DNA from 3 places in the Turicibacter sp. TJ11 genome. Region 1 is predicted to be linked to each of the others. Evidence: a T-box and tRNA genes for the amino acid it is inferred to sense, from the RefSeq annotation. Region 1 holds a T-box; the other regions hold tRNA genes.
The links. A T-box is a leader RNA that pairs with one kind of tRNA and senses whether it is charged. The one in region 1 lies ahead of tyrS (tyrosine--tRNA ligase), so its partner is inferred to be a tRNA-Tyr.

Region 1 (6,244 bases):
ATGAAAGGCAGCTTTTTATCAGACTATAACGCATAGATTAAACCTCAATATCGCTCGAGATATTGATGGCATATCGTATAACCTTTTGGCTGCAAAGGCGAGGATATGAGATTTTAATCTATCCTATAGTTCAGGTAAAGTTTCTCCTTTTTTGATATGCAAAATCAATTACTTAAAAATTAAAAGGAGGTCATAGCATGGCTCGTTATACTGGACCAAGCTGGAAAATTTCTCGTCGTTTAGGATACTCTATCTTAGAAAACGGAAAAGAATTACAAAAACGCCCTTATGCACCTGGGCAACACGGACAAGCTCGTAAAAAAATCTCTGAATACGGATTACAATTACAAGAGAAACAAAAATTACGTCATGCATACGGAATGACTGAGCGTCAATTCCGTCGTACATACGATCGTGCTGGTAAATTACAAGGTAAACATGGTGAGAACTTCTTATACTTATTAGAATCTCGTCTTGATAACTTAGTATACCGTTTAGGATTAGCTAACACTCGTCGTCAAGCACGTCAGTTAGTTAACCACGGACATATCTTAGTAGATGGACAACGCGTTGATATCCCATCTTACTCAGTAAAACCAGGACAAACTATCAGCGTTCGTGAAAAATCAGCTAACTTAGCTATCATCAAAGCTGCTTTAGAAGGAACTGTACACCGTCCAGACTTCGTATCATTCGATGAAGCAACTATGACAGGAACTTTCGTACGTTTACCAGAACGTTCAGAAGTATTCGCTGACATCCACGAAAACTTAATCGTAGAGTTCTACAGCCGTTAATCTTTAATGGCAATAAAAAGGCTTCGGATTTTCCGAAGTCTTTTTTGTTTTTGTTCATCGCATATTTAATTCTGATCCAAACCACCCTAATACTGTTCAATGTATTTCAAATCAAACGCTTCTAACTATCAATAATTTCTGATAGATGATCTAATACTTGAATCATCCCTTGAACTCTTTTACTTAATACAACCCCCTCTTTCGTTACATAGTAAAATAAGCGCTGAAGTTCATAGGTCGGATCTTCTAAATAATGAATACCTTTAAATTCTTGTTTTTTCATTAATGTTGACGTGAATGTTACGCTTGATCGCTGTCTTAATGTTTCCTTAACTAAATAATTACTTCCAAGAACAATTTGATAGTTAGGAACAATATGAAATTGTTCTAAGAAAAAATCAGTCATCAATCTAGTTCCTGATCCACTCTCTCTTAAAAGCCATGTTTGTTCACAAAAAAATTGACGATATTGCTCAACCTTAGATGGCAAAGTTAGAGTGTCACTATATGCAATTTGCAAACGATCACAATAAAATGATTGGCGATTTAAGTTTAATAACAACTCATCTGTTTCAATTAACCCTATCTCAAGTTCTAATTGATCGACTTTCTCCATAATCGAATGACTATTTTCAATCATCACTTCAAATGTCAACTCGGGATATAACTTAGATAAATGAGATAGAATTTCAGGAAGTAAATACTCCCCGATTGTTAAACTAGCTCCAATTTTTAACGTTCCTTGAACCGTTTCACGTTGACTTTTTATTTCAATCATCATCTCATCATAGGCATGAACAACTTTTTTTGCTCGTTGATATAATAGCTCTCCATCTGGCGTTAATAAGAAGTTTTTTTGCTTATTAGAACGTAAAATTAATTTTGTATTCAACTGTTGTTCTAACCCTGAAATATGCATACTAACAGCAGGTTGAGATAAGTTCAATTTTCTTGCTGCTTTAGTAAAGTTTTGATTTTCTACGACCTGAATAAACGATTTTAATTCATCAATCATATCAGACACCTCTATTATAATTATTACTAATCGCTATTATTATAACAATTAATTTTACTTATGATAATAACTATTATATACTTATCATATAAACTGAAGAAGAAGGAGTACTCGAATGAAAACACGAAATTTTATACAACAAAAACTTATTAATTTTAAAGATATCTTTCCTGGTCTAGTTGTTTGTGTCCTGATCGGGTTGATTTCTAAATATCTTGGAACATTTGTTCCAACACTTGGTGGGGCAACCATTGCTATCTTACTTGGGCTATTATTAGGAAATACACTTTTAACTAATCCAAAACTTTATAAAGGAATTCGCTTCTCTGAATCAAACTTACTGTCTTATTCGATCGTTTTATTAGGGGGGACATTAAGTTATCAAGTTATTTTAGAATTAGGAGTTGGCGGTGTTAGCTTCATTGTTTTACAGATGTTTTTAACGATTGTTTTTTGTTTAATTGTCGGTAAAAAATTAGGATTCACAGAAGACTTCCGTCTATTAATGGCTTCAGGAAATGCTGTTTGTGGTTCTTCTGCCATCGGAGCAACTGCTCCAGTCATTAAAGCTAATGAAGTCGATAAATCCATTACGATTACATTAGTTAACTTAACAGGAACAGTTTTAATGATGGTTTTACCATTCTTAACAAATTTACTTTATCAAGATGAAACCATTCAATCATCAGCTTTAATCGGTGGAACGCTTCAATCAGTGGGGCAAGTCGTAGGAAGTGCCTCTATGGTAAATCATGATGTGTTACAATACGCCACAATTTTTAAAATTGTACGAATCATTTTCTTAGTATTTGTTATTTTAGCATTTGCTAAGCTTAAAAAAGATGAAGAAAATCATGATGCAGAACTTCATCATGAAAAACCACAAGCTAAAATTAAAATTCCATGGTATGTTAAAGGATTTTTCTTAATGTGTTTCCTATTTAGTATCGGCTTTATTAGTACAGAAGTTTCTGCTGGATTTAAACAAGTAAGTAACTATCTTGAAATCTTTGCTTTAGCGGGAATCGGAATGAGTGTTAAGTTTAAAGATTTAGTGAAAGCTGGATTAAAAAGTGGAATCTACTGCTTATCTATTGGAGTGGCTCAAATTATCTTTGCAATCGTATTAATTTCTATCTTATTATAATTTAACTAAATAAATCTTTAAAAATAAAAGAGAGAACCTCCTTAATGTGTTCTCTCTTTTATACTAGTGACGTGAGCCGATTATCAATTTAAGTAAAAAGAAGATCTGATTAGATCTTCTTTTTTTATTAAACGTGTTTAATTAAGAAATATTTTTTCTTACCACGGCGAATAACAGTAAATTTACCACCGATTGCTTGTGCTTTAGATACCATGAATTCTAAATCGTTCACTTTTTCTCCATTAATAGAAATAGAGTTATTATTGATAAATTCACGTGATTCACGTTTTGAGCTAGCTGCTTTAGCAGTGATAAGTGCATCTACTAAGTTAAGATCTTCTGCTAATTCAACTGAAGGAACATCTTTAAATCCAACTTCAATTTCATCAGCTGTTAATTCTGATAAGTTTCCACTGAATAAAGCTTGCGTAATTTTTAAGGCTTGCTCGTAAGCTTCTTGACCATGAACAATTGTTACGACTTCTTTAGCTAATGTTTTTTGTGCTAATCGTTCATGTGGAGCTTCTTTGAACGCAACTTCAATAGCATCGATTTCTTCTTTTGATAAGAATGTGAAATATTTTAAGAATTTAATAACATCTTCATCAGCTGTATTAATTAAGAATTGATACATTTCATAAGGCGTAGTTTTCTTACGATCTAACCAAATAGCCCCACCTGCCGTTTTTCCGAACTTTGTTCCATCAGCCTTTGTTACTAATGGCATTGTTAATCCAACTGCCTTTGCTTCATGACCGATTGTTTTACGAATTAACTCTAATCCTGATGTAATATTACCCCATTGATCTGATCCACCAATTTGTAAAACACAGTTTCTCGTTTCAAATAAATGTTTGAAGTCCATTCCTTGTAAAATCGTATATGAGAATTCAGTAAACGTCATTCCATGATCTAAACGTGAACAAACCGTATCTTTTGCTAAAATGTAATTAATATTGAAGTACTTACCAAAATCACGTAAGAATTCAATCATACTTAAATTTGATGTCCAGTCGTAGTTGTTTACTAATTCAGCTGAATTTGATTGATCACCAAACTCCATAAATTGTGATAGTTGTCGTTTAATACTTTCAGACCATTTAATAACTGTTTCATGGCTATTCTCTTGACGCTCTGCTGAACGACCTGTTGGATCTCCAATTAATCCTGTTGCTCCACCTACTAATGGTAATGGTTTATGACCTGCCATTTGGAAACGTTTTAATGTTAAGATTGGTAATAATGATCCGATATGTAAGCTATCTGCCGTTGGGTCAAACCCGCAGTATAATGTAATTTTTCCTTCTTCCATTAAAGCGTCTAATGCTTCTAAATCCGTGCAGTCATTAATTAACCCACGCCACTCTAATTCTTTTAAGAATTCATTTTTCATTAGTTTCACCTCGTTTAATTTCATTCGTTAAATATTTAAGATTTAAAAAACCAACTTCCCATTATCCATTCAATTTCATGATTAAGTATAAATTACATAAGTTTTGATTCACCATAAATTCTTCATCTTCGTGATAAATAGAATCTAGCGAATCCATAAAAAAACCTTCATTTTATCTAAAAAGATAAAATGAAGGGACGAAAATTCGCGGTACCACCCAACTTGTTAAATCTATGCTTTAACCACTTAATTTGATAACGGTAAAGACCGGTTCATAAGAACATGCTCCAAGAGTGTAATTCATGATTATATCTGCCCTAGTTCTCACCAACCACTAAGTCTCTGATTTTGCTATCTATAATCACTACTTAATTCTTTTCATTGCACTATTATTGATGCTTGGATTATAACAAATTGTGTAGGTTGCTGTCAACCTTATTTCGTTGTATTACGCCAAACAAATGAATGAGGTAACGTAATTTGTGTTTCCGTAACTTCCTCTTCTTTCATTAACTTTGTTAATAAGCGCATTGCAACGGCTCCAATATCATATGTTGGAATATTAATTGTACTTAACTGTGGACGTGACATAATTGCATATTTTGTATTTTGGAATCCGATAATTTCTAATTCATCTGGAACACTAATTCCATGTTCAATTGCAGCATTCATAAACATAACTGCCACTGAGTCACGAACCGCTAATGCAGCATCTGGTGCTTGATTATTAGCAAAGAAATCTTTAAATGAATCTAAAGAATTTTCAAACTTATTGTATAATCCTAAAATGCGTGGCTCAAGTCCAGCTTCTTCAATGGCACGACGATATCCTTGTTCTTTTAAATCATTCATCGCATAGTATGAATTTGAAGTAATGAACGCAATATCTTTGTTTCCATTTTCAATTAATTTTTTAGTTGCTTCATATGCCGCTAATTCGTAATCAATTAAAACAGCTGGTAGACGCCCTTCTAAATCTTTAACTGATAATAATACCGTTGGAACTGTATCGTTTGCTAAACGCTCGATTTCTTCCTCACTAATTTTATCAGCCATCATTAAAACACCATCTACTTGAGAGGCGATCATATTTTGCCAAACATTTGTTGCAATATCATTTTCATTATGAGTTACATTTAAGAACACTGAATAACGATATTTATCAGCGATATCTGCTACCCCATCGATCATCTCTGATACAGATGCACGTGAACAAGTTGGAACAATTAATCCAACGTTTGTTGAACGACGACTAGCTAATCCACGCGCGATTGCATTAGGACGATATCCTAACTCATTGATGGCTGCTAAAACTCGCTCACGAGTTTTAGGTTTTACTTTTTCTGGATTATTTAAAACGCGAGACACTGTTGCTAATGATACATCAGCTACACGTGCGACATCATAAATTGTCACCTTTGACATAAAATCAACTCCTAAACGCAAAAAAAATTTCCTGTATCTATCTATCATTTCAACTTGCAAAGTACGACTCTGCAAGCGTTAACACCTACATAATCTCCGATACAACCTTCATTTTATCGAAAATAAATTAATTTATCAATAACTTCATGAAAATTTACATTTTTAAACCGCTTGCTTTTCATGATTAACTCTATTATAGACAAGAAAAGGTTGGTTTATTCTATTTGAATAATTTTTTCAAAAAAACATCAAATTATTCCAAAGTGGTCAATTATCATCTGAGTGAATGATGATTAGATGGATTTTAGTTCAATCTGTACGCTTTGAAATATTTGAACTTATCTCTAACAAAATAGATAGACATAATAATCATGGATAATCCTTTTAGTTTCTCTCGCGAGTTGATTCCCAAAAATGTTTGAAATGTTAGCCCTACTAGTCTTGTTGTTGACTATTATCTTCTTGTA
Region 2 (6,244 bases), 1.1 Mb from region 1:
GACAAAATAAAAAAAGGATCTATCACTAAATCCTTTCTTTAACGATTTCACTTGTTTGAAAAAAAGAGTCTACCATACTTATATTGTCACTGGAATTTAAAATACAAACACTTCCAACATAAACAATAACTAAAAAGGAAAAAACTAAAAAAAGAAACATTAATTGACTGAAACCACGTTGTTGTCTTTTCGTTCTCTTAACTGATACATCGATAAATTCATCATCTACGTAATCAATCACGACACCAGCTTCATCTAGATCTTCCTTTTTAAATTCTTCATAAACTAGGGCATCATTATAAGTAATAATAGGAGTCATATCATTTTCTTTCATAATAATCCCTCCTTCTACTATAGTATAGTAACTCGCACCACTTTCGTGACAAAAAGGACGTTCAAAAGAACGTCCCTTTAAAATTATTTGGCAACACTACCTGCAATATTTAAAACATCCCAAGTTCTTGCAAATGGTGGAGCATAACATAAATCTAACATCGCTAATTGATCAGTTGTTAATCCAGCAAAAATAGCCGTAGCTAATACATTGACACGTTGAACAGCATCTTTACGGCCAACAATTTGACCTCCTAAAATAACTTTTGTTTTCGCATGATAAATTAATTTGACATTAATTTTTGATTGTCCTGGATAATAAGACGTTTGATTCATGTCTGTGATAAAAATAGTCTTATAATCAATTCCTAAATTAATCGCCTCTTGTTCTGATAAACCAGTACGCCCTGCTTCTAAATCCATTACTTTTAAACAAGCTGAGGCTAATGCGCCATTAAAGGTTTGGTGAGCACCCGCTAAGTTTTCTCCAATAATACGTCCCATTTTATTCGCAACAGTTGCTAAAGGAATATACGCTGGATCATTCTTTAATAGATGATTAATTGTAGCACAGTCTCCAGCTGCATAAATATCATCAATTGAAGTGCGACCTTCATGATCAATAATAATGGCGCCATTTCGTAGCATTTCAATTCCTGTTTCTTTTAAGAAATTAGTATTTGGACGAACCCCCGCCGTAATGACAACAACATCCACGTCAAATGTTTCATCTTTTGTTTTAATTTGTGTCACTGCTTCATCTCCAACTAACTCAGTGACTGTTTTTGATAAGTGTAAATGAACATCATGTGCACGTAACTCTTCTTCTAATAAATCAGTTATTTCCTTATCAAAAGTGTCTACTAAAACACGATCATTTAATTGGAAAACATGAACTTCTTTTCCGTATTGCTTCGCCGCTTCTACTACTTCTAACCCAATAAAACCGGCTCCAACAATAGCTACACGTTTTAGATTTTCATCTGCCATTGCCTGTTTTAAAACCTCTCCGTCTTCCATACTTTTTAATGTGTAAACATGATTGAGATCAACATTTTTAATAGGTGGGATAATTGCACTTGCCCCTGTAGCAATCATTAATTTATCATATGTATCTGTAAATGTTTCTTGAGTTAATAAATTTTTAACAGTAATCGTCTTGTTTGTTGAATCTACGTTTAGAACTTCATGTTCAATATGAACCGTAATTCCTGATGCATTAAACTGTTCTACCGTTCTAGCAATCATCTTTTGAGAATCTTCAAAGAAATTTCCAACAAAATAAGGTAAGCCACATGCCCCAAATGAAACATGTTTTGACTTTTCATATACTGTAATTTGTGCTTCTTTATTAGCACGTCTTAATTTTGCAGCTGCACTCATTCCTGCAGCAACACCACCTATAATAATAACCTTCATAGTTTTCCTCCTTAGATAATAACAAACGCATTATGGGTCTCATTATATTCATATGAATTTTTACCAAAAAAAAACACCCCGAAGGATGTTAATAGATCATATTGGAGCGGGTGAAGAGAATCGAACTCTCACAGTCAGCTTGGAAGGCTGAAGTTCTACCATTAAACTACACCCGCATTTTATGGGGCGACTGATGGGAATCGAACCCACGAATGTCGGAGCCACAATCCGATGCGTTAACCACTTCGCCACAATCGCCATGGCAGGGGTGGCAGGAATCGAACCCACACTAACGGTTTTGGAGACCGCTGTTCTACCGTTAAACTACACCCCTATTATTTAATTAATGGTCGGGAAGACAGGATTCGAACCTGCGACCCCCTGGTCCCAAACCAGGTGCTCTACCAAGCTGAGCCACTTCCCGATATAATGGCGCCCCAACTAGGACTCGAACCTAGGACCCCTTGATTAACAGTCAAGTGCTCTAACCAACTGAGCTATTGAGGCATTTTCGCCTAGCGACGTCCTACTCTTGCACTTACGTACTACCCTCGGCGCTAAGGAGCTTAACTTCTGTGTTCGGTATGGGAACAGGTGTGACCTCCTTGCCATCATCACTAGACTATTTAATTGGTGCCTAGGGCCGGAATCGAACCGGCACGGGTGTCACCACCCGCAGGATTTTAAGTCCTGTGCGTCTACCAGTTCCGCCACCCAGGCATTCTTTATTTCAAGGCACGCGCCTTCTTTTTAAAAATGGTGTCCTGCAGAGGACTCGAACCTCTGACCCTCTGATTAAAAGTCAGATGCTCTACCAACTGAGCTAGCAGGACATCATTGGCTGGGCTAGCTGGATTCGAACCAGCGCATGACGGAGTCAAAGTCCGTTGCCTTACCGCTTGGCTATAGCCCATGATTTTATATGGTGGAGGATGACGGGCTCGAACCGCCGACCCTCTGCTTGTAAGGCAGATGCTCTCCCAGCTGAGCTAATCCTCCACTTGATGGTGGCTTGGGACGGAATCGAACCGCCGACACAAGGATTTTCAGTCCTTTGCTCTACCGACTGAGCTACCAAGCCTTCTTAAATGGCGGTCCAGACGGGAATCGAACCCGCGATCTCCTGCGTGACAGGCAGGCATGTTAACCGCTACACCACTGGACCTTTTTTTGTCTAGTAACACTCGCATAAGACTTGTAAAATTCAATCATTTGTCATAACTAATCGTTATTTCCTCATGCTTTCATTTTCTACGTCTTATGAACGCTCGTTTTTACTTTTCTTTATTGGTTGCGGGGACAGGACTTGAACCTGCGACCTTCGGGTTATGAGCCCGACGAGCTACCAACTGCTCCACCCCGCGATGTTTTTTGATAATTATGGCGGAGGAAGAGGGATTCGAACCCCCGCGACGCTTTCACGCCCTGTCGGTTTTCAAGACCGATCCCTTCAGCCGGACTTGGGTATTCCTCCACATTTTTATCATTGGTAGCGGAGGAGGGACTCGAACCCCCAACCTCACGGGTATGAACCGTACGCTCTAGCCAGTTGAGCTACTCCGCCTAATTTTAATTTTATTAAGTTCTGGTGCCGGAAGCAGGACTTGAACCCGCAACCTACTGATTACAAGTCAGTTGCTCTACCAATTGAGCTATTCCGGCACTTTGAATGGTGACCCGTACGGGATTCGAACCCGTGTATGCATGCGTGAAAGGCATGTGTGTTAAACCGCTTCACCAACGGGCCATTTTTAAAATGGCGCCCCAACTAGGACTCGAACCTAGGACCCCTTGATTAACAGTCAAGTGCTCTAACCAACTGAGCTATTGAGGCATTTTCGCCTAGCGACGTCCTACTCTCGCACTTACGTACTACCCTCGGCGCTAAGGAGCTTAACTTCTGTGTTCGGTATGGGAACAGGTGTGACCTCCTTGCCATCATCACTAGACTATTTAATTGGTGCCTAGGGCCGGAATCGAACCGGCACGGGTGTCACCACCCGCAGGATTTTAAGTCCTGTGCGTCTACCAGTTCCGCCACCCAGGCATTTTTTATTTCAAGGCACTCGCCTTCTTTTTAAAAATGGTGTCCTGCAGAGGACTCGAACCTCTGACCCTCTGATTAAAAGTCAGATGCTCTACCAACTGAGCTAGCAGGACATCATTGGCTGGGCTAGCTGGATTCGAACCAGCGCATGACGGAGTCAAAGTCCGTTACCTTACCGCTTGGCTATAGCCCATGATTTTATATGGTGGTGGGGGACGGATTCGAACCGCCGAACTCGGAGAGAGCGGATTTACAGTCCGCCGCGTTTAGCCACTTCGCTACCCCACCAGCTGGTGCCGGAAGCAGGACTTGAACCCGCAACCTACTGATTACAAGTCAGTTGCTCTACCAATTGAGCTATTCCGGCTATTATTTATTTATGGTGGAGGATGACGGGCTCGAACCGCCGACCCTCTGCTTGTAAGGCAGATGCTCTCCCAGCTGAGCTAATCCTCCACTTTATGGTGACCCGTACGGGATTCGAACCCGTGTATGCATGCGTGAAAGGCATGTGTGTTAAACCGCTTCACCAACGGGCCTGTTCCGTTCGCTACTTCTTTAGTTTACCAAGTTTGTCGTTTTTTGTCAAACATTTTTTTAAAAAACTTTTTTTTAAATCGTTTTTTATCTTCCAAATTTGACACTCAATTAGTTTATCATTTTCACTTTTTTGTGTCAACATCTTTTTTAAAAAATATTATTACTATCATACACGATCCTGATTCATAAGAGACAATGCATTAATATTTAAAATAATTTTTCCTTGAAGTACTCATGCATAATTAAACATTCAATGACTTATTAGAAGGGATTCATACTTTCACTAAAATATAAAACTACAGATCCTGTTATTAGCGTAAAAGATTTAAACCTATTCTCTCTTAATGTGTCAGTTATATTTCTACTAAGAATCCTCTTTTACACTGTATAAAAGGTAAATCTCTTATGTCTTTAGAATTCATAGAATAATGAAGTTGAAACCTTATTACCATCTATGGACATGATTTCCTTTTCCAAATAAAATACCCAATAATTACAGAATTATTACCAATCAAATTTCTATAATTTTAGTTAACTATTCGTATTCCTAACTATTTATTTACTCAATTAGTTATCATTCACCATTTAATATAAGCTACTAATCCAATAATTATTCAACCAGCAGTAATATATTTTGATTAACTAGTTACTTTCATTCCTAAATTCATAAAAAAAACATCCCAAAGGATGTTAATCGTTCATATTGGAGCGGGTGAAGAGAATCGAACTCTCACAGTCAGCTTGGAAGGCTGAAGTTCTACCATTAAACTACACCCGCATTTTATGGGGCGACTGATGGGAATCGAACCCACGAATGTCGGAGCCACAATCCGATGCGTTAACCACTTCGCCACAATCGCCATGGCAGGGGTGGCAGGAATCGAACCCACACTAACGGTTTTGGAGACCGCTGTTCTACCGTTAAACTACACCCCTATTATTTAATTTAATGGTGCCGGAAGCAGGACTTGAACCCGCAACCTACTGATTACAAGTCAGTTGCTCTACCAATTGAGCTATTCCGGCACGTTGAATGGTGACCCGTACGGGATTCGAACCCGTGTATGCATGCGTGAAAGGCATGTGTGTTAAACCGCTTCACCAACGGGCCATTATTTTTTAATGGCGCGCCCAAGAGGAGTCGAACCCCTAACCTTTTGATCCGTAGTCAAACGCTCTATCCAATTGAGCTATGGGCGCTTTTTAAGTTGGTGCCTAGGGCCGGAATCGAACCGGCACGGGTGTCACCACCCGCAGGATTTTAAGTCCTGTGCGTCTACCAGTTCCGCCACCCAGGCATTCTTTATTTCAAGGCACGCGCCTTCTTTTCTAAAATGGTGTCCTGCAGAGGACTCGAACCTCTGACCCTCTGATTAAAAGTCAGATGCTCTACCAACTGAGCTAGCAGGACTTTTATAAATGGCGGTCCAGACGGGAATCGAACCCGCGATCTCCTGCGTGACAGGCAGGCATGTTAACCGCTACACCACTGGACCTTTTTTGTTTTTTCGTGGTGGCTTGGGACGGAATCGAACCGCCGACACAAGGATTTTCAGTCCTTTGCTCTACCGACTGAGCTACCAAGCCTTCTTAAATGGCGGTCCAGACGGGAATCGAACCCGCGATCTCCTGCGTGACAGGCAGGCATGTTAACCGCTACACCACTGGACCTTTTTTTGTCTAGTAACACTCGCATAAGACTTGTAAAATTCAATCATTTGTCATAACTAATCGTTATTTCCTCATGCTTTCATTTTCTACGTCTTATGAACGCTCGTTTTTACTTTTCTTTATTGGTTGCGGGGACAGGACTTGAACCTGCGACCTTCGGGTTATGAGCCCGACGAGCTACCAACTGCTCCACCCCGCGATGTTTTTTGATAATTATGGCGGAGGAAGAGGGAT
Region 3 (6,244 bases), 1.1 Mb from region 1:
AACACTGACTGGAGGGCCGAACCAGGGCACGTTGAAAAGTGCTTGGATGACTTGTGGCTAGGGGTGAAATTCCAATCGAACACGGATATAGCTGGTTCTCTCCGAAATAGCTTTAGGGCTAGCCTCGATGTTAAGTCTACTGGAGGTAGAGCACTGAATGGGTGATGGCCCCACCTCGGGGTACTGATCTCAATCAAACTCCGAATGCCAGATAGATATCATCGGGAGTCAGACTGTGGGTGATAAGGTCCATGGTCAAAAGGGAAAGAGCCCAGACCGCCAGCTAAGGCCCCCAAGTGTCCGTTAAGTGGAAAAGGATGTGGAGATGCACAGACAACTAGGAGGTTGGCTTAGAAGCAGCCATCCTTTAAAGAGTGCGTAATAGCTCACTAGTCGAGTGACTCTGCGCCGAAAATGTACCGGGGCTAAACGGACCGCCGAAGCTGCGGATTGACTTTAGAGTCAGTGGTAGGAGAGCGTTCTAACAGCGGAGAAGCAGTACCGGAAGGAGCTGTGGAGCGGTTAGAAGTGAGAATGCCGGTGTGAGTAGCGAAAGATAGGTGAGAATCCTATCCATCGAAAGCCTAAGGTTTCCAGGGGAAGGCTCGTCCGCCCTGGGTAAGTCGGGACCTAAGGTGAGGCCGAAAGGCGTAGCCGATGGACAACAGGTTGATATTCCTGTACCACTTATTAAACTGATGGAGTGACGGAGAAGGCTAAGTTGAGCGTGTGAATGGATTCACGTGTAAGCAGTGAGGTGGTCATGTAGGCAAATCCGCATGGCATAACATTGAGCTGTGATGCCGAAGCCAATAGGCGAAGTCAACTGACGTCACGCTTCCAAGAAAAGCTTCTAGGGTTAATTTAGTAAGTGCCCGTACCGATAACCGACACAGGTAGGCGAGGAGAGAATCCTAAGATGAGCGAGAGAACTCTTGTTAAGGAACTCGGCAAAATGACCCCGTAACTTCGGGAGAAGGGGTGCTTGTGAAAGCAAGCCGCAGTGAATAGGCCCAGGCGACTGTTTATCAAAAACACAGGTCTCTGCTAAACCGCAAGGTGATGTATAGGGGCTGACGCCTGCCCGGTGCTGGAAGGTTAAGAGGAGAGGTTAGCGCAAGCGAAGCTTTGAATTGAAGCCCCAGTAAACGGCGGCCGTAACTATAACGGTCCTAAGGTAGCGAAATTCCTTGTCGGGTAAGTTCCGACCCGCACGAAAGGCGTAACGATCTGGGCGCTGTCTCAACAAGAGACTCGGTGAAATCATAGTACCTGTGAAGATGCAGGTTACCCGCGACAGGACGGAAAGACCCCGTGGAGCTTTACTGTAGCTTGATATTGAGCACTGGTGGCACATGTACAGGATAGGTAGGAGACGAAGAAACCAGGACGCCAGTCTTGGTGGAGTCGCTGTTGGGATACTACCCTTGTGTTACTGGGGTTCTAACCCGTGGCCCTCATCGGGTCAGGGAACAGTGTCAGGTGGGCAGTTTGACTGGGGCGGTCGCCTCCCAAAGAGTAACGGAGGCGCCCAAAGGTTCCCTCAGAATGGTTGGAAATCATTCGAAGAGTGTAAAGGCAGAAGGGAGCTTGACTGCGAGACCTACAAGTCGAGCAGGGACGAAAGTCGGGCTTAGTGATCCGGCGGTACCGAATGGAAGGGCCGTCGCTCAACGGATAAAAGCTACCCCGGGGATAACAGGCTGATCTCCCCCAAGAGTTCACATCGACGGGGAGGTTTGGCACCTCGATGTCGGCTCATCGCATCCTGGGGCTGTAGTCGGTCCCAAGGGTTGGGCTGTTCGCCCATTAAAGCGGTACGCGAGCTGGGTTCAGAACGTCGTGAGACAGTTCGGTCCCTATCCGTCGTGGGCGTAGGAAATTTGAGAGGAGCTGTCCTTAGTACGAGAGGACCGGGATGGACACACCGCTGGTGTACCAGTTGTTCTGCCAGGAGCATCGCTGGGTAGCTACGTGTGGACGGGATAAACGCTGAAAGCATCTAAGCGTGAAGCCCCCCTCAAGATGAGATTTCCCATTCGAAAGAAGTAAGATCCCTTGAAGACGACGAGGTGGATAGGTCAGGAGTGGAAGTGTGGTGACACATGGAGCGGACTGATACTAATCGATCGAGGACTTAACCAACGAAACTGAAGAAGATATCTAGTTTTGGAAGATTAACGAATCTTTCAGAGGTCTAGTGATGATGGCAAGGAGGGCACACCTGTTCCCATACCGAACACAGCAGTTAAGCTCCTTAGCGCCGAGGGTAGTACGCAAGTGCGAGAGTAGGACGTCGCTGGGCCGAATAAATGCCTCAATAGCTCAGTTGGTTAGAGCACTTGACTGTTAATCAAGGGGTCCTAGGTTCGAGTCCTAGTTGGGGCGCCATTAAATAAACTTAATGGCCCGTTGGTGAAGCGGTTTAACACACATGCCTTTCACGCATGCATACACGGGTTCGAATCCCGTACGGGTCACCATTAAGTGGAGGATTAGCTCAGCTGGGAGAGCATCTGCCTTACAAGCAGAGGGTCGGCGGTTCGAGCCCGTCATCCTCCACCATAATTAAATAACAGCCGGAATAGCTCAATTGGTAGAGCAACTGACTTGTAATCAGTAGGTTGCGGGTTCAAGTCCTGCTTCCGGCACCAGTTGGTGGGGTAGCGAAGTGGCTAAACGCGGCGGACTGTAAATCCGCTCTCTCCGAGTTCGGCGGTTCGAATCCGTCCCCCACCACCACTTAAATGATGGGCTATAGCCAAGCGGTAAGGCAACGGACTTTGACTCCGTCATGCGCTGGTTCGAATCCAGCTAGCCCAGCCAATGATGTCCTGCTAGCTCAGTTGGTAGAGCATCTGACTTTTAATCAGAGGGTCAGAGGTTCGAGTCCTCTGCAGGACACCATTTTTATGAAAAGATAAGGTGCGTGCCTTGAAATAAAAAATGCCTGGGTGGCGGAACTGGTAGACGCACAGGACTTAAAATCCTGCGGGTGGTGACACCCGTGCCGGTTCGATTCCGGCCCTAGGCACCAACTTAAAAAGCGCCCATAGCTCAATTGGATAGAGCGTTTGACTACGGATCAAAAGGTTAGGGGTTCGACTCCTCTTGGGCGCGCCATAAAACGGGAAGTGGCTCAGCTTGGTAGAGCACCTGGTTTGGGACCAGGGGGTCGCAGGTTCGAATCCTGTCTTCCCGACCATTAAAATAATATCATGGGGACTTAGCTCAGCTGGGAGAGCGCCTGCCTTGCACGCAGGAGGTCAGGGGTTCGATCCCCCTAGTCTCCACCAATTAAATTGAATAAAAGCAAACAAATCAGGCGGAGTAGCTCAACTGGCTAGAGCGTACGGTTCATACCCGTGAGGTTGGGGGTTCGAGTCCCTCCTCCGCTACCATGAGAAAGACCCGGACCCTTAGCTCAGTTGGTTAGAGCTATCGGCTCATAACCGATCGGTCGTAGGTTCGAGTCCTACAGGGTCCACCAGTTTGCTAAAAGATATACGGAGGAATACCCAAGTCCGGCTGAAGGGATCGGTCTTGAAAACCGACAGGGCGTGAAAGCGTCGCGGGGGTTCGAATCCCTCTTCCTCCGCCATATATATCAAAAAACATCGCGGGGTGGAGCAGTTGGTAGCTCGTCGGGCTCATAACCCGAAGGTCGCAGGTTCAAGTCCTGTCCCCGCAACCAAAAAGGTCCAGTGGTGTAGCGGTTAACATGCCTGCCTGTCACGCAGGAGATCGCGGGTTCGATTCCCGTCTGGACCGCCATTTAAGAAGGCTTGGTAGCTCAGTCGGTAGAGCAAAGGACTGAAAATCCTTGTGTCGGCGGTTCGATTCCGTCCCAAGCCACCATCAAGTGGAGGATTAGCTCAGCTGGGAGAGCATCTGCCTTACAAGCAGAGGGTCGGCGGTTCGAGCCCGTCATCCTCCACCATAAAAGTCCTGCTAGCTCAGTTGGTAGAGCATCTGACTTTTAATCAGAGGGTCAGAGGTTCGAGTCCTCTGCAGGACACCATTTTATGCGGGTGTGGCGGAATTGGCAGACGCGCTAGATTTAGGCTCTAGTACCTTTGGTGTGCAGGTTCAACTCCTGTCACCCGCACCATTTATTTAAATAAACTTAGGTAAGATTTTTATAAGTTTTATCTTTTTTTATTTTCAGAAAAAAATATACCATTGCATATTAAAGAAACCAGTTATATTTAAATAACTGGTTTTTTTATATTATTTTAGTAGATTAATAAGATCTATTTGACACACAATCTAAGACATCAATCGTTTTTCTTGTGTTTACGAGATAATGATTGATGTCTTTTTTATTTAGGATATAAACTAAGTGAATTATTAGAAGTTTATCTGTTGACTTTATATTGAAAGAAATATATAATAACAATATCGATAATGATTACTATATATGAGGAGGAAATAATTATGTCATTAATCAATACTGAAGTTAAAGAGTTTGCTGTTCAAGCATATCATAATGGAGATTTCAAAGAGGTTACTTTAGAATCAGTCAAAGGAAAATGGTCTGTATTCTTTTTCTATCCAGCAGACTTTACATTTGTTTGTCCAACTGAATTAGGAGATTTAGCTGATAACTATGCTAAATTCCAAGAAATTGGGTGTGAGTTATATTCTGTATCTACAGATACTCACTTCGTTCACAAAGCATGGGCAGATGCTTCTGAAACAATCGCAAAAATTCAATATCCAATGTTAGCTGATCCAACTGGTAAGTTAACTCGTGATTTTGAAGTGATGATTGAAGAAGAAGGTTTAGCATTACGCGGAACATTCATTGTAAATCCAGAAGGAAAAATTAAAGCATATGAAATCCATGATAATGGAATTGGACGTAATGCTGAAGAGTTATTACGTAAGGTACAAGCTGCACAATTCGTTGCTGAGCATGGAGATCAAGTATGCCCAGCTAAGTGGCAACCAGGTGCTGAAACATTAACACCAAGCTTAGACTTAGTAGGTAAATTATAAGATAACTGATAAAAAAGAGAAGGTATTCTTCTCTTTTTTTATTTGCTTTTTAATAATAAATAATTGTGTTAACTGATGCTAATTAACTAATAACCTATCATATACAGATATGGAATTCAGTTTTTCTGTAAATTCTCAAGTTAGAAGATGTAGGATAATACTAAGATTTTAGAAGTAAATAATAGGATGTATTTATTTAATTAGACAATTTACATACAATAATAAAGTTATCATCATAGTGCTTAATAAATTTTATAGTTAGTATGGTATCTATTACTTGTGATACTCTTATTTTAATAGGAAATTATTTCTTATCAGTCAATGTATATATTTTTCCAAAATTATGTGTACTTCAATTGGATTTTCATGACAAGTAATTAAAAATCTTGTTATAATGTTAAGGTATAAAAAGTAAAGTTGACGTTGGAGGAATTTGTATATGAAACGTTTTGATATGTATGTTATCATAGCTGTAGTTGTCATCACTGGTCTTTTATTTACAACCTTCGCTTTACAGTCAAAAGATCATCCTGAAGTTGTTATTTCTTTAAAGGGAGAAGAATATGCTCGTGTTCCATTAGATGGGAAGGAACATGTGTATGAAGTTGCGACTGAACTAGGTTATAATAAGATTATTGTTGATCATAGTGGGGTTCGTATTGAGGAAGCGGACTGTCCAGATCATGACTGTATCGCCATTGGGACATTAAATCGTGTGGGGCAAAGTGTTATTTGTGCTCCTCATTATTTAGTGATTGAAATTGTAGGTAGTAATCAAGCGGAATTAGACGGCATGGCTATTTAATTGATTGATTAAGTTTATTTCATAAAAAAGTTAAATTGAAGAGGGTGGTGGAGACTTATGTCAGAGATGATTCGATTAGAAAATGTTACATTTGGTTATGAAGAAAATCAATCTGTCTTAAAAGACTATAGTTTATCGATTAAATCAGGCGAGTTTGTGACTATTTTAGGGCATAATGGTTCTGGGAAGTCAACGTTATCTAAGTTACTCGTTGGATTAGTAGAAGCTCAAGGTGGAAGCATCATTGTGGATAATCAGTTATTAACTGAGGATACTGTTTTTGATATTCGACAAAAAATCGGGATTGTCTTTCAAAATCCTGATAATCAGTTTGTTGGAAGTACAGTGCGAGATGATATTGCATTTGGACTAGAAAATAAGTGTGTCGATTATGATGAGATGAATCGTTTAGTCGAAGAATATGCACAGAAGGTAGGA

Region 2: it encodes a tRNA-Tyr, which carries the amino acid that the T-box ahead of tyrS (tyrosine--tRNA ligase) is inferred to sense. The anticodon was not compared.
Region 3: it encodes a tRNA-Tyr, which carries the amino acid that the T-box ahead of tyrS (tyrosine--tRNA ligase) is inferred to sense. The anticodon was not compared.

What each region holds. Positions count from the first base shown of each region.
Region 1 is NZ_CP069349.1:221,352-227,595, reverse strand. Features, by position in the region: gene rpsD (30S ribosomal protein S4) at 198-797, shown strand; gene JRC48_RS01045 (LysR family transcriptional regulator) at 919-1,812, opposite strand; gene JRC48_RS01040 (YeiH family protein) at 1,928-2,959, shown strand; gene tyrS (tyrosine--tRNA ligase) at 3,087-4,352, opposite strand; T-box leader at 4,543-4,743, opposite strand; gene JRC48_RS01030 (substrate-binding domain-containing protein) at 4,788-5,777, opposite strand; gene JRC48_RS01025 (chorismate mutase) at 6,213-6,244, opposite strand, start outside.
Region 2 is NZ_CP069349.1:1,355,652-1,361,895, forward strand. Features, by position in the region: gene JRC48_RS06315 (hypothetical protein) at 26-334, opposite strand; gene JRC48_RS06320 (CoA-disulfide reductase) at 418-1,752, opposite strand; tRNA gene JRC48_RS06325 (tRNA-Gly) at 1,855-1,928, opposite strand; tRNA gene JRC48_RS06330 (tRNA-His) at 1,935-2,010, opposite strand; tRNA gene JRC48_RS06335 (tRNA-Trp) at 2,013-2,086, opposite strand; tRNA gene JRC48_RS06340 (tRNA-Pro) at 2,100-2,176, opposite strand; tRNA gene JRC48_RS06345 (tRNA-Asn) at 2,183-2,259, opposite strand; rRNA gene rrf (5S ribosomal RNA) at 2,266-2,374, opposite strand; tRNA gene JRC48_RS06355 (tRNA-Leu) at 2,384-2,472, opposite strand; tRNA gene JRC48_RS06360 (tRNA-Lys) at 2,510-2,585, opposite strand; tRNA gene JRC48_RS06365 (tRNA-Gln) at 2,591-2,665, opposite strand; tRNA gene JRC48_RS06370 (tRNA-Val) at 2,676-2,751, opposite strand; tRNA gene JRC48_RS06375 (tRNA-Phe) at 2,758-2,833, opposite strand; tRNA gene JRC48_RS06380 (tRNA-Asp) at 2,842-2,917, opposite strand; tRNA gene JRC48_RS06385 (tRNA-Met) at 3,041-3,116, opposite strand; tRNA gene JRC48_RS06390 (tRNA-Ser) at 3,134-3,226, opposite strand; tRNA gene JRC48_RS06395 (tRNA-Met) at 3,240-3,316, opposite strand; tRNA gene JRC48_RS06400 (tRNA-Thr) at 3,339-3,414, opposite strand; tRNA gene JRC48_RS06405 (tRNA-Glu) at 3,423-3,499, opposite strand; tRNA gene JRC48_RS06410 (tRNA-Asn) at 3,510-3,586, opposite strand; rRNA gene rrf (5S ribosomal RNA) at 3,593-3,701, opposite strand; tRNA gene JRC48_RS06420 (tRNA-Leu) at 3,711-3,799, opposite strand; tRNA gene JRC48_RS06425 (tRNA-Lys) at 3,837-3,912, opposite strand; tRNA gene JRC48_RS06430 (tRNA-Gln) at 3,918-3,992, opposite strand; tRNA gene JRC48_RS06435 (tRNA-Tyr) at 4,003-4,087, opposite strand; tRNA gene JRC48_RS06440 (tRNA-Thr) at 4,091-4,166, opposite strand; tRNA gene JRC48_RS06445 (tRNA-Val) at 4,180-4,255, opposite strand; tRNA gene JRC48_RS06450 (tRNA-Glu) at 4,262-4,338, opposite strand; tRNA gene JRC48_RS06455 (tRNA-Gly) at 5,044-5,117, opposite strand; tRNA gene JRC48_RS06460 (tRNA-His) at 5,124-5,199, opposite strand; tRNA gene JRC48_RS06465 (tRNA-Trp) at 5,202-5,275, opposite strand; tRNA gene JRC48_RS06470 (tRNA-Thr) at 5,290-5,365, opposite strand; tRNA gene JRC48_RS06475 (tRNA-Glu) at 5,374-5,450, opposite strand; tRNA gene JRC48_RS06480 (tRNA-Arg) at 5,463-5,539, opposite strand; tRNA gene JRC48_RS06485 (tRNA-Leu) at 5,549-5,637, opposite strand; tRNA gene JRC48_RS06490 (tRNA-Lys) at 5,675-5,750, opposite strand; tRNA gene JRC48_RS06495 (tRNA-Asp) at 5,760-5,835, opposite strand; tRNA gene JRC48_RS06500 (tRNA-Phe) at 5,851-5,926, opposite strand; tRNA gene JRC48_RS06505 (tRNA-Asp) at 5,935-6,010, opposite strand; tRNA gene JRC48_RS06510 (tRNA-Met) at 6,134-6,209, opposite strand; tRNA gene JRC48_RS06515 (tRNA-Ser) at 6,227-6,244, opposite strand, start outside.
Region 3 is NZ_CP069349.1:1,816,026-1,822,269, reverse strand. Features, by position in the region: rRNA gene JRC48_RS08755 (23S ribosomal RNA) at 1-2,145, shown strand, start outside; rRNA gene rrf (5S ribosomal RNA) at 2,197-2,305, shown strand; tRNA gene JRC48_RS08745 (tRNA-Asn) at 2,315-2,391, shown strand; tRNA gene JRC48_RS08740 (tRNA-Glu) at 2,407-2,483, shown strand; tRNA gene JRC48_RS08735 (tRNA-Val) at 2,490-2,565, shown strand; tRNA gene JRC48_RS08730 (tRNA-Thr) at 2,579-2,654, shown strand; tRNA gene JRC48_RS08725 (tRNA-Tyr) at 2,658-2,742, shown strand; tRNA gene JRC48_RS08720 (tRNA-Gln) at 2,752-2,826, shown strand; tRNA gene JRC48_RS08715 (tRNA-Lys) at 2,832-2,907, shown strand; tRNA gene JRC48_RS08710 (tRNA-Leu) at 2,949-3,037, shown strand; tRNA gene JRC48_RS08705 (tRNA-Arg) at 3,047-3,123, shown strand; tRNA gene JRC48_RS08700 (tRNA-Pro) at 3,129-3,205, shown strand; tRNA gene JRC48_RS08695 (tRNA-Ala) at 3,221-3,296, shown strand; tRNA gene JRC48_RS08690 (tRNA-Met) at 3,325-3,401, shown strand; tRNA gene JRC48_RS08685 (tRNA-Ile) at 3,414-3,490, shown strand; tRNA gene JRC48_RS08680 (tRNA-Ser) at 3,509-3,601, shown strand; tRNA gene JRC48_RS08675 (tRNA-Met) at 3,619-3,694, shown strand; tRNA gene JRC48_RS08670 (tRNA-Asp) at 3,699-3,774, shown strand; tRNA gene JRC48_RS08665 (tRNA-Phe) at 3,783-3,858, shown strand; tRNA gene JRC48_RS08660 (tRNA-Val) at 3,865-3,940, shown strand; tRNA gene JRC48_RS08655 (tRNA-Lys) at 3,946-4,021, shown strand; tRNA gene JRC48_RS08650 (tRNA-Leu) at 4,028-4,111, shown strand; gene ahpC (alkyl hydroperoxide reductase subunit C) at 4,438-5,001, shown strand; gene JRC48_RS08640 (NusG domain II-containing protein) at 5,441-5,806, shown strand; gene JRC48_RS08635 (energy-coupling factor transporter ATPase) at 5,864-6,244, shown strand, end outside.